DNA from 2 places in the Robertmurraya sp. GLU-23 genome. Region 2 is predicted to be linked to the other one. Evidence: riboswitches for the same ligand, from Rfam matches in the RefSeq annotation. Region 2 holds a riboswitch; the other holds the start of a gene.
The links. A riboswitch is a leader RNA that binds a small molecule or an ion and turns the genes downstream of it on or off. The one in region 2 is predicted to bind FMN.
Positions count from the first base shown of each region.

Region 1 (9,046 bases), on a different contig from region 2:
TAAAAGAAGTACTTGAGGCGGAAGAAGTTTACAGATAAAGAAAGTGCCCACAGACTAGGAATCCTGTGGGCATTGTTTTTAAAATTTATACGTCCAGAAACGTTCGTTATTAACCCAAGCAATCATGTCGGGATCATTTGCTTTAAGCTTTTCAGCCATATTTTGAATCATTAATTGCGTTTGTGACGCATGAGCCTGGATCGTGGCAATTTTCTGATCAGATACTGCAGTAACATCATTTACGATGTCCGGTGCTCCAAGTTCATCCAACGAGTTTTTAGAAAAAGCGACACAGTGCAGCTTGGGTCTTTTTTCTGGAGCTAATCGACCGACCGCGTTTACAACTGCAGCACCCGTTGCATCGTGGTCAGGGTGTACGGAATATCCTGGGTAAAACGTGATGATTAAGGACGGGTTCACATCGGCAATGATTTCCCCCATATGATCGGCCAATTTTTCAGGATCCTCAAACTCTACCGTTTTATCGCGATATCCAAGCATGCGTAAATCTTGGATTCCAATCGATTTGGCTGCATTTTGAAGTTCCACTTTACGAATTTGCGGGAGCGATTCTCTTGTTGCAAACGGTGGATTCCCTAAATTGCGCCCCATTTCACCAAGCGTTAAGCAAGCATATGTGACAGGTGTCCCGTTTTGAATATGCAAAGCAAGGGTGCCTGAAACACCAAATGCCTCGTCGTCAGGATGAGGGAAAATGACTAAAATTTGACGTTCTTTTTCCATGATGCGCTCCTCTCTACTCAAATGGTGTTGGACTGATTTGGAAAGCAACTGCTAGTTTTCCTTGATAATCGTGTCCAGCCATTAATAATCTATTTTGATCATCTACTTCAAAATGAGTAATTCCTTCTGCATAAACCCAGCCAATATTCAGCTTCAAGCCAATGCGATAAGGACCATTTCCTTTGATTTGACCAATCTCGTATTTCACCAGTGCATTGCGAATAAATGCCCCTGAGGAAAAAAAGGATTCATCATTATGAGTCGCATACGCTCCATTTGTCGTTTCTAAATGTATATACACATCTTGGTTCGCAAGACGGTTTAGCTCTTTTTGAACTTCTTCCACTATGACAAGCTCCATCTTATTTCCTCCTTCACTTCTTTAACACATATAATAATCTATATATTACTAAAAACGTGCTGGAAAAGCGAAAAGTAGGATTGGTTGATTTTAAACAATATTGTGTCTGTAAGAGTTTTAGCTTTTCATTTGCGGAATGTTTAGGGTATAATGAGAGCAATTTAAATAGTATTCCTTCGGGGTCGGGTGCAATTCCCAACCGGCGGTGATGAAGCAAGAGCTTCTTAGTCCGTGACCCGTTTGAGTGTTCATTCAAACGGTGGATCTGGTGAAACTCCAGAGCCGACAGTTAAAGTCTGGATGGGAGAAGGAAAAAAAATTTTGGTTTATGTGTATGGGTGAAGTGTACCCATTTTTAGACCTTTATTTGACATTGGCTTTTTTCTGACCCCGTTCCTTAATTGGTGCGGGGTTTTGTTTTTGTTTATGACTCCATCATGAAGGAATATTTGAGGCAAAAGGTCATAAAAGAGTGGTTATGACTTGTTGCCATTTGAAGATTCAGGTTAAAAGGTCATAAACTATGGTTTATGACAGGTGCGCTTTTAAAAAGAGAATGCTTTAGGTCATAAAAGCTTGTTTATGACCCTTATGGATGAAAATTCGGTCTCTATCAGTCATAAGCAATAGATATGGTCTTACACGAGAGAATCCCGAGATTTTCGGAAATGCTACAAGTAGGAAAAGGTAAAATGAGCGACATAAGTAGCTTGACCAAGGAAGGAGGCAAGAAAAATGTTTACAGGGATTATTGAGGAAATTGGACTGGTAACCAATACAAAGAATACAGGGCAATCTTCGGTGCTAACGATTGAGGCCAATCATATTCTCACGGATGTAAAGCTTGGCGACAGTATCGCCGTGAATGGAGTATGTTTAACGGTCACTTCTTTCACGTCTAACGCATTCACAGTAGATGTGATGCCGGAGACGATTAAGGCGACCAGCTTGCGAGATGTAGAACCAGGGTCCCATGTGAACCTGGAAAGGGCGATGGCAGCTGGCGGACGGTTTGGTGGTCACTTCGTGTCGGGGCATGTGGATGGTCTCGGAGTGATTAAAGAACAGAGAGAGGTTGCCAATGCCGTGTACTACGAGATAGAAGTATCGAGTGACCTTTTACACTATATAATCGAAAAAGGGTCTGTTACAGTGGACGGAACTAGTTTAACGGTTTTTGGTGTGTCAGAAACGAGTTTCCTTCTTTCATTGATTCCACACACGTTATCGGAAACGATTATCGGGCGAAAAGGGGCTGGGGATATCGTGAATATTGAGTGCGATATGATTAGTAAGTACATTTCGCATTTTTTATTCAAACAAGCAACTCAAACCATTCAAAAGAGTTCTTCTCTTTCGGCTCAATTTCTAGAGGATAATGGGTTTAAATAAGGAGGAAAAGATATGTTTAATTCGATTGAAGAAGCATTGGAAGACTTAAAGAATGGAAAAGTCATCATCGTGTGTGACGATGAAGACCGAGAAAACGAAGGAGATTTCATTTCGTTAGCGGAAAAAACAACGCCTGAGGTCATCAATTTAATGGCCACACATGGTAGAGGGCTGATTTGTGTTCCAATCGAAGAGGAGTTAGCTCAGAAGCTCGAGCTCATGCCGATGGTTGCTAGAAACACGGATCCGCATGGGACAGCCTTTACTGTAAGTATTGATCATAAAAACTCTACGACAGGGATATCCGCCTTTGAGCGTTCGGATACGATTTTAGAAATGCTCAATCCGGAATCAAAACCTGCTGATTTTAAACGTCCTGGTCATATTTTTCCGCTAATAGCGAAAAAAGGCGGGGTACTGAAGCGTGCAGGTCATACGGAGGCAGCTGTTGACTTGGCCATGCTATCAGGCGCAAAACCAGCAGGGGTTATTTGTGAAATCATGAATGAAGATGGCAGCATGGCACGTGTACCACAGTTAAAAGAGATTGCCAATAAGCTGAATGTCAAAATGATTACCATTAAAGATTTAATTGAGTATCGTAATCGCGAAGATCGCTTAATTCAAAGAGAAGTGGAAATTGAACTTCCAACTGAATTTGGTCAATTCCGAGCTGTGGGATATTCCAATGTCATTGATGGCAAAGAGCATGTCGCTTTAGTAAAAGGAACGATTGACTCTAGCAAACCAATTCTAGTTCGCGTTCACTCTGAATGCTTAACAGGTGATGTGTTCGGTTCGTATCGTTGCGACTGTGGTCCTCAGCTACATTCGGCTTTAAGCCAAATTGAGCAAGAAGGTACAGGAGTGTTACTGTATTTACGTCAAGAAGGTCGCGGACTTGGACTTTTGAACAAGCTAAGAGCGTACAAGCTTCAAGAGGAAGGCTACGATACGGTTGAAGCGAATGAGGAGCTTGGCTTTGGGGCCGATTTACGAGAGTACGGGATTGGTGCTCAAATTTTAAAAGACTTAGGGATTAGCCAAATTCGACTGTTAACAAACAATCCTCGAAAAATGAAAGGATTAAAGGGGTATGGTTTGGAAATTGTTGATCGTGTGCCGATCCAAATGCAATCACGAGAAGAGAACGAAAAGTATTTAAAAACAAAACAAAGTAAATTAGGACATTTACTACACTTCTAGGAGGAATTAATGATGGGAAAAAGCTTTGAAGGAAATTTAGTTGGCAGTGGGTTAAAGGTTGGAATCATTGTAGGTCGTTTCAATGAGTTTATTACAAGCAAATTACTTAGCGGAGCACAAGATGCTCTGAAAAGACACGGTGTGGCTGACGAAGATGTAGATGTGGCTTGGGTACCAGGTGCATTTGAAATTCCATTAATCGCCCAAAAAATGGCCCAAAGCAAGAAATATGATGCGGTAATCACATTAGGAACCGTTATTCGTGGAGCCACTCCACATTTTGATTTTGTATGTAATGAAGCAGCAAAAGGCGTACAGGCAACCACACTAAACACAGGCGTTCCCGTTATTTTCGGTGTGTTAACAACCAATACGATTGAACAAGCGATTGAAAGAGCAGGAACAAAGGCTGGAAACAAAGGCTGGGAATCAGCAGTTTCAGCAATTGAAATGGCGAATTTAGGTCGTATGTTTGAATAAGGCTCTTTTCTAAAACATTGTTGCTATATACACACTTTTTCAGAATTAAACTATAGGTTTCAGCAGCCAATTAGGATTTTATCATTCTTAGAAAAGTGCTACTCTCCAAATAGACCAATAAACTCAGCGTTATGCGGGGAAAAATCCGGCTTCTGGGATTTTTCCAAAACAACAATCTTTACGAAAACAGCCTTGAATAAAGAAAAGCGAAAGTACACTAGTTGCTGGGCGCTGGAGCTAGACATCTAAAGGAGAAAAGCCGCTGGAATCTATTCCAGCGGCTCTCTTTATTATGCATTCACTTTTGCACCAAAAGTACGGTACGCACCGTGCATTGTTGGTCCAACATACTCATTTAACTTAAATCCATGTGCGATTGCCGCTGTAATGAAGTCCTTTGCTGTAGCAACAGCTTCCTTCACCGATTTTCCTTTTGCAAGCTCGGCTGTAATAGCTGAAGAGTAAGTGCAGCCTGCGCCATGAATATAAGTGGTATCAATTTTTTCACTTTCTAGTAAAGTAAATTCCTCCCCATCAAACAGAAGGTCGACTGCTTTTTCGTGATGTAGCTTACTTCCACCCTTAATTAATACATACTTGGCACCAAGTGCATGAATTTTTACCGCTGCTTGCTTCATATCTTCAATCGTACGAAGAGGAGCGGTTTGTGCAAGCTGACTGGCTTCAAATAGATTTGGAGTGACAACTGTTGCACGTGGTACAAGGATTTCACGAAGAGCATCGGTCGTCTCTGGATGCAATACTTCGTCTTCCCCTTTACATACCATAACTGGATCAATAACGACGGTTTGAAGCTGGTTCTCATCAATTACCTTAGCAGCTAGCTCAATGATTTCCACCGTTCCTAACATGCCTGTCTTCATCGCATCGATTCCTACAGAAAGAATCGTTTCAAGCTGTGCTTCTAGCGTTTCAATCGCAATGGGAAACACATGGTGATGCCAATGATTTTTCGGATCCATCGTTACAATCGTTGTTAGAGCGGTCATTCCATACACGCCAAGCTCCTGGAATGTTTTTAAATCCGCTTGAATGCCAGCGCCTCCGCTTGTGTCAGAACCAGCGATTGTCATTACCTTTTTTAATGTCATTGTGTTGAACCTCCTATGAGCTTTATTTTTCTAATCATAGTCTAGTTTCCCAGATGTTTCTAGTATTTTCTTTCGGTTACCTAAATTAGTGATAAACTGTGCTGAATTTGTAAATAAAGGCGAACAGACTTAATAGTCTTTCTCCTCTTTCCATATTAAAATAGAGGAATATATTCTTAAAGAAAGGTGGACGAAGAGCCTGAGCAGAACAGGGATTATTTTAGCAGGTGGTCAATCAAGTCGAATGGGGCAAAACAAGGCATTGATGATGATTGACGGTGTACGAGTCATCGAAAGAATTAAAAATGAACTTGAAAAAATCACGGATGAGCTACTCATCGTTACCAACACATTTCATACTTATGAATATTTGAACATACCGATGGTTGAAGACGAGCAAAAAGGGAAAGGTCCCCTTGCAGGCATACAAGCAGGACTTAAAGCTTCCAGGTTCGAGAAAAACTTAATCGTGGCCTGTGATATGCCGTTTATCTCTTCATGCCTGGGGGAATTTTTACTAGAGGAGTTAGAAGACTATCAAGCAGCCATTCCAAAACTTGAAGGTCGAATGCATCCTCTATTTGGTGCATATCGAAAGGATGTTTTACAAGCAGTTTCGCAGTCTTTAGAGAAGAACGAGCTTCGTATCATGAGCCTGTTTCAGAATCTTCATGTGAACTATATTTCAGAAGATATCTTGAGCAGAGAAGGCATCCTAGTGAAGAATACGGATGTTTTTAATATGAATAATCAGATAGAGTATGAAAAAGCGTTAAAGCTAGATTGTGATGGGAACTCGTTTTGTGAGAAGAGCGAGGGAATATGATACAATCTTAAGACAAGATAGAACGGAAGTAGGTGCAAACATGAATTTTGAAATATCGAAAGAGCCCCTTGATACGCAATCGATTATTGACAAAGTCGTTCAAAGGGAAGCGGGAGCCATTACCACGTTTATTGGAACGGTAAGGGAGCTAACCGCTGGGAAAAAGACTTTATACTTAATTTATGAAGCATATGAGAGCATGGCTGTTAAAAAGCTGGAGCAAATTGGACGTGAAATCGAAGAGCGCTGGCCGGGGGCAAAGGTGGCGATATCGCACCGAGTAGGTAAGCTTGAAATCACGGATATAGCTGTTGTTATTGCTGTATCTACTCCACATCGTGCGGATGCATACGAAGCTAATCGTTACGCAATCGAACGAATCAAGGAGATCGTTCCCATTTGGAAAAAAGAGCATTGGGAAGACGGAGAAGAATGGATCGGAAATCAACTTGAAACGGTTGCTTATCCAAAAGGAAAACCAGAGGAGAGTGATCTAAATGAATAAAGTCATGTTTTTCGCTCATTTGCGTGATGCGGTTGGAGAAGAATCGGTAGGGGTAGACCTTACTGGAAAAACAATTGCGGAGGCTAAAGCAATTTTAAGCGAGCAGTATGGAGTGAATTTGGATACGGTTATGGCAGCAGTAAACGAAGAGTTTGCTGGTGACGAAGATGTGCTGAGTGATGGAGATGTGGTTGCGTTTATACCTCCTGTGAGTGGAGGATGATTAGAAAAGAGTAGCCGGACAGAGAAAGGAGGTTTGAAGCATGGATGATCGGTATTCAAGGCAAATTCTTTTTTCGCCGATTGGAAAAAGTGGACAGGACAAGCTGAGATCTAAGCATGTGCTGATGATTGGTGCCGGTGCACTTGGGTCGGGAAATGGTGAAGTGCTTACGCGCGCGGGAGTTGGGAAGCTAACGATTGTGGATCGAGATTATGTGGAAGCAAGCAATCTGCAAAGACAGCAGCTGTACACAGAAGAAGATGTTCGAGAGAAGCTTCCAAAGGCGATTGCAGCTGAAAAGAGATTGCGTGCCATTAATAGTGAGGTTGAGATTGTGCCGATTGTTGGCGATGCATCGCCTGACATCTTAGAGGAGCTTGTTGCGGATGTGGACTTGATCTTGGATGCGACGGATAATTTTGAAACGCGAATGGCCATTAACGATATTTCTCAAAAGTACAAAATCCCTTGGATCTATGGCGCTTGTGTTGGGAGCTTTGGCATGAGCTTTACGATTATTCCAGGCAAAACTCCGTGCTTAAATTGTTTGCTGAAAAGAATCCCTATTCAAGGAATGACCTGTGATACAGGAGGAATCATTGGACCGGCTGTGCAGATGGTCATTGCTCATCAGTCGGCAGAAGTGCTGAAGATTCTTGTGGAGGATTGGGAGGCGGTTCGTGATTCATTCGCAAGCTTTGATTTATGGCGAAATCAGTATACGAACATGAAAATGGGTAAAGGAAAGGATCCAGGCTGCTTGTCATGTGGCGAACTTCGCGAGTATCCGTATTTGGATAAGGAAAATCTTTCACGCTCAACGGTACTCTGTGGTCGTGATACGGTGCAAATTCGGCCACCACGACAAAGTGAACTAGATCTAGCGGACTTATCGAGTCGTCTAGTTCAGCTGGGGTACGTGGTGAAGGCAAATCCATATTTGCTTTCGGTTGAAATGGACGAGCAGCGTGTGGTTCTTTTTAAAGACGGAAGAGGACTTGTTCATGGAACGAAGGATATGAGTCAGGCACGGTCGATTTATCAGAGATTGTTGGGGTAGTTTGGTAGTTGGAGAGACGCTTTTTGAGTGCTTACTTATTAAAAGACACAAGAAAGACGTATGAATACGTCTTTTCTTTATGTATTAACATTTCTATTCCCATATCTAGGTTCAAGAGGGGCCGCGCTTATCGGATTGGGGATCAGGTTAAGCCTCGAGCTGATAAATAAACGGAGAACTTCCGCTTAAATAGTGATTATGATTAAAAAAGGCCTAAATAGAAGGAGAGATTCCGCCTATTGGCTCAAAAACTACGAAAATAGAAGATTTTGCTTTGCATAAGCGGAAAACCTCCCCTTATTTACCCCCAAACGAGGCTCCATTCTGCATCTAACCGGAAATTCTCCGCTTATTTCACTTTTGCTGGTTACTCAATTAAGGACAAGCCATCTTATTTAATCTACTAATATCTTCTAAACGACTTCTTTCTGCAAAATTCTACAAATTCCCTCGGCAGCCGTTATAATAAAATTTAGAAGTTTGTAAGGAGGGTGAAGATGAACGAGAAAGAAGTACAGGCGCAATTAGAGGCCTTGCAGAAGGAACTTACGGAAGCGAAGCAGCAAATGGCGGCCTCAATAACATTCAATGAGCTACAATATCATAATCAATCAAAAGCGAGAGTGATTCCGAAATCATTAGCATGGAAGCTAATAGGAATGGCCATTTTCATTCTAGTCATAATCGGAGCCGTTTTTGCGATAAAAGGAACCAATCAAGCTACCGTACAAAAAGGTAGTTTTATAGAGCAAATAAAAGACTTGTCGTCACTTGCGTCAGCACAGGCGTATGTAAAGGCAGTTATTGAAAAAGAGGACAATCAGCTATTTGGGAAGGAAATTAGTACGAATCTTCCAGGAACAAAGAGAAAGTTCCTTCTTATTATTCCAGGTACAGTTACAGCGGGAGTGGACTTAACTGGAATCACCCCATCCAATCTCCACGTAAATGAAGAAGAAAAAACAATAGAAATCAAGCTTCCACAAGCTTCGATTATCCAAGAGCCAACACTAGATTTTGACCAAGCTCAGGTGTTTTCCGTGGAAGGAATCTTTCGGGATGAAGTGAATTGGGATGAGGCTTACGAGCTTGCAGAGGAGGCCAAGGGGCTCATAAAGGAACAGGCACTATCTCAAG
Region 1 covers NZ_JBRKCV010000003.1:137,054-146,099, forward strand. The annotation lists gene ACVBAX_RS08130 (SRPBCC family protein) at 1-38, shown strand, start outside; gene bshB2 (bacillithiol biosynthesis deacetylase BshB2) at 79-744, opposite strand; gene ACVBAX_RS08140 (YojF family protein) at 758-1,105, opposite strand; FMN riboswitch at 1,274-1,421, shown strand; gene ribE (riboflavin synthase) at 1,841-2,497, shown strand; gene ACVBAX_RS08150 (bifunctional 3,4-dihydroxy-2-butanone-4-phosphate synthase/GTP cyclohydrolase II) at 2,510-3,703, shown strand; gene ribH (6,7-dimethyl-8-ribityllumazine synthase) at 3,716-4,183, shown strand; gene pdxK (pyridoxine/pyridoxal/pyridoxamine kinase) at 4,474-5,295, opposite strand; gene mobA (molybdenum cofactor guanylyltransferase) at 5,540-6,121, shown strand; gene ACVBAX_RS08170 (molybdenum cofactor biosynthesis protein MoaE) at 6,162-6,626, shown strand; gene moaD (molybdopterin converting factor subunit 1) at 6,619-6,849, shown strand; gene ACVBAX_RS08180 (MoeB/ThiF family adenylyltransferase) at 6,890-7,909, shown strand; gene ACVBAX_RS08185 (DUF4230 domain-containing protein) at 8,407-9,046, shown strand, end outside.
Region 1: it holds a riboswitch for FMN, as region 2 does, so the genes downstream of both, ribE (riboflavin synthase) here and ACVBAX_RS02440 (ECF transporter S component) in region 2, are expected to answer to the same signal.

Region 2 (9,046 bases):
AAAATACCCTATAACTATGGAAAGGACTACAAGTATGACTTGTGTCATGTATAGATGTTTTAACAATTCCTTGTCTGATAATTCATCAATCAACTCTTCATATTTATTATTCATAACTAGTCCCACTCTTCGTAAGCAAGCCCTTCAAATAATCCTTCCACTGAAAAGGCCTATTCTCTACTACTTCTGAACATTTGATTTTGTAGTGATCGTAAACCATTCCACACACAGAACAACAATCGTCAACGGTCACGTGGGTAACTTCTCCAAAATAAGAAAGAACTTTCTTGCGCTTACACTCTTTCGACTGAATCCAGTTCAACATCTCCACTATCTTTTTCCTTTTATGCTTTTTTCTATTGTCAACATATTCAATAAACCGTTCTTCCTCTATCTTTAAATCCATACTGTTAGATAGACTACGGAGAAATTCCTTTGTTAATCTCCAGGAAGTATCCGAAAATCCCCCAATATGTCGAATGGTTTCCTCCATTTCTTCCCACTCATAAAGCAGTTGGTCTCCAAAATGTTGAAACAGCCAGCGAATTTGATATTCTGTAGGAAGCTCTCCTTCTGCTAATTGGTATGGAAGTTGCTCATCATAAGGAGAATACAAAAGAATTGAAATGCTATTCTCTCCATCCCTTCCCGCTCTCCCAATCTCCTGTAAGTAAGACTCTAGCTGTAAAGGCATATGGAAATGGATGACAAACCGAACATTTTCTTTATTGATTCCCATTCCGAAGGCACTAGTGGCACAAATTACATCAAGCTGCCCTTTAATAAATTGCTGCTGAATAAGTATTCTACTTTCCTGGTCAAGCCCACCGTGATACGCCATTGATCTTGGAACGCCACTATCTCTTAGCATCACAGCTACTTCTTCGGCTAATTTTTTACTAGAAAAATAGATAATCCCTGGACCTTGTAAAAAAGATACCCACTCCAACAGCCTTTCAAGCTTTTCCCTTGCATCATGAACATAGTCTACGACCATTTTAATGTTAGGACGGTCAACAGAGGAAACAAACTCCTCCCACTCCTCTAGCTTTAAAGTTCTTACAATATCGGACCGAACCTCCTGATCTGCTGTGGCAGTCAGAGCAATCGTTTGAGGACTTCCAAGAGCTTCACGAATGTCACCTAACTTTAAATAATCAGGTCTAAAATCATAACCCCACTGCGATATACAATGTGCCTCATCTACCACAAATAGGCTGATTACTAACTTATTTAGTTGTGAAACAACAAATTCATTCATTAGCATTTCAGGTGAGATATAAATAAACTTATACGTATGCAAACGACCAAATACACTGCCTCTCTCCTCACGTTCTAGAAAAGAATTGATCGCTACCACTCGTTTTTCACCTCGTGCCATCATCTGTTCAACTTGGTCCTGCATCAATGAAAGCAACGGGGTAACCACTACCACAACACCTTCCATAAGATAAGCGGGTAGTTGATAACAAAGTGACTTACCAGTTCCAGTTGGGAGCATTGCAAGGACATTCTTTCCTTGTAATAATGCTTCAATAATTTCTTTTTGACCTATTTTAAATTGATCGTATCCAAAATGTGTTTTTAATTCATTCTCTAGCATCATAGTAGGTCACCAAATTTCGCAATCACTAATCGAATTTGAAAATAATCTACATCTATTATTTCTCGTATTTTCCTCAACTGCTTTGACGATGCTTTTTGAATCGCCTCTTTTATCCTTTCCTGAAGTGGCTCTTCAACAAATCGGTCAATATTAAACCCATTAACGAAAAGGGCAATCTCAACTATATGATCTTGAATCGTACTTTCTTTTAGTTTTCTTATTCGGCCAATCTCTACAATTCCTTTTCCTCTCTGTATTAATTCGAATGTTTTTTTTGCAGAAACTGTTAGATGATGAAGCTTATCTGTAACTATCATTCTAGCTAATAACGGATAGGCTGTAGGGTTTTCCTCGATTGACCTCATTAAATAATGAAGCAAGGCTTGAAATTGAAATCGATAGCTGTTCTCTTCAATCCCAAGCATTTCTATCGTTTGCATTTCCGTTAACCCTATTGATTGAAATCCCGAAAATCTTGCAACTAATACGCTTGGGTCAACCTCTAGCTCTAAAGACTCCAATAATGACTGTAATTCCTTAAGCAACTGATGAGGAAAGTCTTTGCTGTTTCCTACCGATGTTGCGAATAAATGCTTAATCCAATTTTGAATATCTTTATTCTTCTGAACTGGTATATAGCTGGTTTGTTTATTGACTTGATTAGAACATACTTGGACGAGCAAAGATAATCTTTCCCAAAACTGCATGCAATTGTGATATTTTCCTCCTTGCAAATTTTTCAAGAATGGATACATTGAATACAATTCATTGATCAATCGCTGTCCACTTTCGCTAACGACAATCTGCTGATCGCTAGAAATATACATAAATTCATGTTTTATTAGTTTGCTTATAATGCTGTCGTATTGTTCTCTTGTTAAATGATGCGCTGTATGAAAAAAGGAATCTAATTGAAAAAGATGTGAGTCCTGTATGGTTTGAGATGATTTTTTACCATTTAATAAATGAAACACGCTTGAGCTGCTTCTTTCTCTACCCAGTTTTGATAAACAATAGAGAACGACTTGTTCAAGAATATTTATCAATTCACTTCACCTTCGCTACGTAGGTTTTTTTGTATTTTTATGTCTATTATTGTAGCATGAAATGAGCCGCATTTAATGAATAAAAAATGCCATAAATGGTCAAACCCTTATATGATAAGCATTCTCAATACTTTTTCTATTGAAATGTTGACCATTCAGTTTTACAATAAGATATGAGGGATGCATTCCTAATGCATTTTGGGAATGATAAAATATACTTGTTTAATTTTTGGGAGGTATTTTACATGGCAAAATACACAATTGTAGACAAAGAAACTTGCATTGCATGTGGTGCTTGCGGAGCAGCTGCACCTGACATTTACGATTACGATGATGAAGGCATTGCATTTGTTACTCTTGACGATAACCAAGGTATCGTTGAAATTCCAGACGTACTATTAGACGATATGATGGATGCGTTCGAAGGCTGCCCAACAGATTCTATTAAAGTAGCTGATGAAGCATTTGATGGAGACGCTCTTAAATTCGAATAGTAAATAAGTAAAAGCAACGGCTTTGCCGTTGCTTTTTTTATGACTATGCTGCACTGCTTTGCACTTTTTGTTTGTTCATCCATGTTCCCAATCTTGCAAACAGAAGCATAAAAATAACTGATATTAAAATCCCCTTAACGAGGTTAAAAGGAAGAATGGCCGTAACAATCATTTGTCTTGTTTCTTCGCCAGACATAGCAGGCGTATTTAAAAAGAATGTATAAGCAGGCAAAATAATGTAATAGTTAAGCACACTCATAAGAACTGCCATAGATATGGTACCTACTACCAAGCCAAATGTCATACCTTTTGAAGATTTCACTTTTTGATAAATATAGTATGTTGGCAAAATAAACAGAATACCAGCAACAAAATTTGCAACATGGCCAACAGGAACTCCAGTTGCACTTCCTGTTAAAAAGTAATCAAGTACATTCTTTAGAAGCTCAATCAATATTCCAGCAACTGGTCCGAGTATTAGTGCACCAATCAAAGCTGGCACATCACTAAAATCCACCATTAAAAACTGTGGAAAAGGTGGAAGTGGAAAATTAAGAAGCATTAATACATATGAGATGCTACTTAACATTCCAATCAATACAAGTGTTCTTACGTTAAAACTTTTCATTTCCCTCTCTCCTTTTTTAGGACCATCTCACCTAAAGAAGAAAGGTTCAGCATCACGTACCTCATTAACAAATAAACCTCAAGCAAGTCGCTTGAGGGAGATGTTTTAGAAGTCACGCTTAATAAACGTTTAAAACTCTCATTTTTAAACGTCTGCAGAACCTCCATCTTCTCCCATCCAGACTATACTGTCGGCTTTGGAATCTCACCAAATCCTGCCCAAAAAAAAGGCTCGCGGGCTTAAAGTTTACACTCATTACCGCCGGTCGGGAATTACACCCTGCCCCGAAGATAGACCAATATTATATTTTCCACATAATTATAGCTGAGTTCATACTTTTTGTGAAGAAGTTTGCATTCTGAATGAATTAATTTTTGTCCTTCTATTGTATTTGTGTTAAATTATTAAAGTATATGTACATACGATATTGATTAATTTAAAAGGAGATAATCATGGAAAAAGTTCTTATTTTTGGTCATAAAAATCCTGATACTGACACAATTTGTTCAGCAATCGCTTATGCTGAATTAAAAAAAGCTCTTGGTGTGGATGTGGAAGCGGTTCGTTTAGGGGAAGTAAGTGGAGAAACACAATTTGCCCTTGATACGTTCAAAGCAGAAGCTCCTAGACTCGTTGAAACAGTTGCTGGTGAAGTAAACAGCGTTATCCTAGTTGACCACAACGAAAGACAACAAAGTGTAAGTGATATTGAACAAGTTCGTGTTTTAGAAGTAATTGACCATCACCGTATTGCAAATTTCGAAACGAGCGATCCGCTTTACTACCGCTGTGAGCCAGTTGGTTGTACGGCAACTATTCTTAATAAGCTTTATAAAGAAAATAATGTTCAAATTCGTCCAGAGATTGCTGGTCTTATGCTTTCTGCAATTATCTCTGATTCATTATTATTCAAGTCTCCTACATGTACAGCTGAGGATGTAGCTGCAGCAAAAGAATTAGCTGAACTTGCTGGTGTTGATGCAGAGAGCTATGGATTGGACATGCTTAAGGCTGGCGCAGATTTAAGCGACAAATCCATTCAGCAGCTTGTATCCCTCGACGCAAAAGAATTCCAAATGGGAGCAAGTAAAGTAGAAATTGCCCAAGTGAATGCAGTAGATATTAACGATGTATACTCAAGACAAACTGAACTAGAAGAAACGTTATCAAACATCATTTCAGAAAAAGGTCTAGACCTTTTCTTATTTGTTGTAACAGATATCTTAACAAATGATTCAACAGCTCTTGCATTAGGTAATGCACGATCAGCCGTTGAAGAAGCATACGGTGTAACATTAGAAAATAACAAAGCCTTGTTAAAAGGTGTTGTATCACGTAAAAAACAAATCGTACCCGTTCTTACAGATCTATTCAATTCAAAAATGTAGGATGATTAGCGCAAACTTTAGAAGTTTGCGCTTTTTGTTAAAAAATATAACAAAATCGTGACTTTAAATCATTAAAACGTTTACATCGTCCGATCTGAATGCTTGAGTCCATTGACAGATAAATGTTCGTTTTGTAAAATAATCAGAAAATTGATAATTGGGTAGGTGTTTTGAATGTTTCAAATTCTAGTAGCCGATGCAATAAATGAGGAAGGACTATCTCCCTTATTAGATTTTAATGAAGGAACTTTAATTCAGAAAAAAATTAATGATCCAGAAGTAGATTTAGAAAAAATTGATGCGCTTCTAGTTCGAAGTGCAACAACTGTTACAGAAGAACTGCTCAAAAAAATGCCTCAATTAAAAATTATTGCACGTGCTGGTGTTGGTGTCGACAACATCGACGTGAATGCTGCTACGAAACGAGGAATCATCGTCGTCAATGCTCCAGATGGAAATACCATTTCTACAGCTGAGCATACGTTTGCCATGATGGCCTCCTTAATGAGAAATATTCCACAAGCCCATCAATCGGTTAAAAATCTTGAGTGGAAACGAAATGCATTTATCGGAACTGAACTATATGGAAAAACTCTTGGTATCGTTGGTATGGGTCGAATTGGTTCTGAATTAGCTAAAAGAGCAAAAGTCTTCGGAATGAATGTAAAAGTTTACGATCCTTTCTTAACCAAAGAACGTGCTATAAAGCAAGGTGTTTCTCACGGTAGTTTGGATGAAGTATTGGCAGAAGCAGATATTATTACTGTTCACACTCCATTAACACCAGAAACTAAAGGACTCATTAACGAAGAAACATTAAGTAAAACGAAAAAAGGTGTATACTTCCTTAATTGTGCACGTGGGGGAATTATTGATGAACAAGCTTTGGCGAAGTTCGTTGGCAATGGTCATGTAGCAGGAGCTGCAATCGATGTATTTGAAGTAGAACCGCCTGGAGAACATCCATTGTTTAAGTTTGATAATGTGATCGTCACACCGCATCTAGGTGCGTCTACAAAGGAAGCTCAGCTTAATGTTGCTACACAGGTGGCTAAAGAAGTTCGTATGTATTTTGAAGGCAAACCGGTGCTAAACTCTATTAACCTACCAGCAATGTCTAAAGATATTTTTGAAAAGATCAAACCTTTCCACCAGTTATCTAAGCAAATAGGAACTATTTTGTCACAGTGCATGAAACAAGGAGTAAACGAAATCTCTATTACTTACTCTGGCACAGTAACCGACCTTGAAACATCTTACTTAACAAAAGCGGTCCTGTCTGGATTCTTTAAAAATAGAATAGACGTAAACGTCAATGAAGTAAATGCGTTACTAGCTGCAAAAGAAAGAGGAATTACCATTGGTGAGAAAATATCAACAAATACTTTTGGATATGCAAATAGCATCACTGTCACAGCTAAAGCAGAAAAACATCAGTTTACGGTAAGAGGTACTTTCATTGACCATTATGGACCAAGAATTGTGTACTTAAATGACTTTGTTATCGACTTCCTACCTGAAGGTAATATGCTTTATATTCAGCATATGGACCGCCCAGGTGTCGTTGGTAGAGTGGGTAAAATCCTAGGTGATCAAGAGGTAAATATTGCAACCATGCAAGTCGGTAGAAAGCAAGCTGGTGGAGAAGCTATCATGGTTCTATCATTTGATAAGCCTTTAGACGATCACCAGATCGCTACTCTTGCAGCGGTTGATGATATCGTATCAATTAATCGAATCAATCTATAAAAAAAGATCGGAGGTATATTCCTCCGATCTTTTTCTTATCCTAGTGGATGTATTTTGCGTTCTCCTTTTGAGAACGTCATAATTTCTTTATATCCAACCTCTTTTGCAAGCACCAACGCCTGATCATAATCAGCACCAACATGCTCTGGAAAATGTGCATCAGATGACAATACGATTGGTATCTTTTTATCGAAACACATCTGCAATAATCGTTTGTCAGGATACAATTCACCAATGGGCTTACGTAAACCCGCTGTGCTAATTTCTACACAGGTTTTCGAATTCGCTAGTGCTGTTGTAGCCTTATCATATTGCTCTAGTAAAAACTCTTCTTCCTTCGGTATGTATTTAAAGATTTTTACTAAATCCAAATGACCCACAATATCAAATAGATTTGACTCCGCTAATGTAACGACCTGTTGAAAATAATTTCGATAAACTTCATGCAGATCACGCTTTTCCCATTCATGAATATATTCCTTTAAATCAATTCCAAAGTCATCTACCCAATGAATCGAACCAATTACATAATCGAAATCATAGCTTTTAATAAAAGCTTCCATTTCCGCATGTTTTCCAGGAGTGTAGTCCATTTCGATTGACATTTTTACATCAATCTCATGACTCCATGCCTCATGAAACAAATTCACATAGTCTTTCATATCATAGTATCTACGTTCATTTACCCATGGATTTTGAAGAATATCTGCTGTTTGATAGAAATGATACGCATGCTCAGAAATACCAAATTGGGCGATTCCCTTTGCCTTTGCCTCATCTGTAAATTTCTTTAAATAATCTAACGTTAATGTCCCTGTTTCCAAATGATTATGATAATCTGTTAACATCCAACCAGCCTCTTTTTGAATTTTCTTTCTATTATATACCGATTCAGTGACTGTCGCAATGACAATTCATATTATTCTAATTGCAATACTTGTCTTGGTACGATCATATCATTTTGTAATTGATTCACCTGTTTTAGCTGCTGGACTGACTTACCTGTTTTATGAGCAATGTCTTCAAGTGTATCGCCCTCTTGGACAACATATTTATTTGTATAGGATTCGTCGATTGTTAGCGTTTGATTGACAACAATCGTATCGCTAGTAAGATGATTGGCAGACTTAATGGCATTTACATTTATATTGTATTTTTGAGCTATTGAAGAAAGAGTTTCTCCGATCTGTACGGTATGTGTAATGGTTGATTCAACTTTTTCTGCGGATAATACAACGCTTTCCTGCTCATCATTTTCATTATAAGTTTTTCCATGTCCTTCATATAGTCTAGTTTTGGCAACTGTCTCTAGTACACTAGTGTCTTCTTCCCTTTTTTGTACCGCTACTTCTTGTCCCACTTTTACCTCACCTAATGCTAACACTGGATTAACAGCATTTCTTTTATCAACCGTCCATTCGTTCAGATGAACTTCAAAGTGCAAGTGGACACCTGATGAGTCACCGGTGCTGCCCATTTCACCAAGCTGCTGACCTGCTGTTACCGGATCTCCAGCGTTCACAAACCTTGATTTTAAATGTGCATAAACCGTTTCAATATTATTTTGATGTTTAACGAATATAACATGTCCATATGAACCCGAATAGTAAGATTTAGTTACGACTCCGCCATCAACAGAGTAAATGGGTGTACCTAGAGAAGATGCTATGTCGATTCCTTTATGGCTTCCTTTTCTTGTTCCATATGTATCGGTGATCATTCCATCAGCCGGCCAAATCCAGTCAGCGGTCTCCTGGCTAATATTCATACTTGCTTGAGAGTGTTTTCCTCCGAGAAATAGCAATGTGACACATAATGCCATTAAACCCGCAATCAAAAAACGTTTTATGTAATCTCGCATTTTTTTCCTCCTTGTTATTGTACTCTCCTTTCTCACTTTATGACAGCATGTCTAAAAAAAGACCTCTATCTAAAAAGTACAACTAAGGAAGCAGCCTCCTTTTATATATCCTCACTATTAAAAAGTGAGCGATTAATAAAAACACATTTGTTATTATTTGGACGAAGTGTTTTCTTTTATTCATGAAAAATGAAAAAGATCAGCATCTTGTGCTGATCTCCTTTCTTTTAGTCGATAGATTTTCTGTTTGCTGCGATTGGTACTTGGATTTCTT
Region 2 covers NZ_JBRKCV010000001.1:475,524-484,569, reverse strand. The annotation lists gene ACVBAX_RS02460 (CPBP family intramembrane glutamic endopeptidase) at 1-114, opposite strand, end outside; gene ACVBAX_RS02455 (RecQ family ATP-dependent DNA helicase) at 107-1,606, opposite strand; gene ACVBAX_RS02450 (helix-turn-helix domain-containing protein) at 1,603-2,652, opposite strand; gene ACVBAX_RS02445 (ferredoxin) at 2,898-3,146, shown strand; gene ACVBAX_RS02440 (ECF transporter S component) at 3,190-3,774, opposite strand; FMN riboswitch at 3,936-4,070, opposite strand; gene ACVBAX_RS02435 (manganese-dependent inorganic pyrophosphatase) at 4,227-5,162, shown strand; gene serA (phosphoglycerate dehydrogenase) at 5,337-6,911, shown strand; gene ACVBAX_RS02425 (histidinol-phosphatase) at 6,947-7,759, opposite strand; gene ACVBAX_RS02420 (peptidoglycan DD-metalloendopeptidase family protein) at 7,831-8,772, opposite strand; gene ACVBAX_RS02415 (hypothetical protein) at 9,000-9,046, opposite strand, start outside.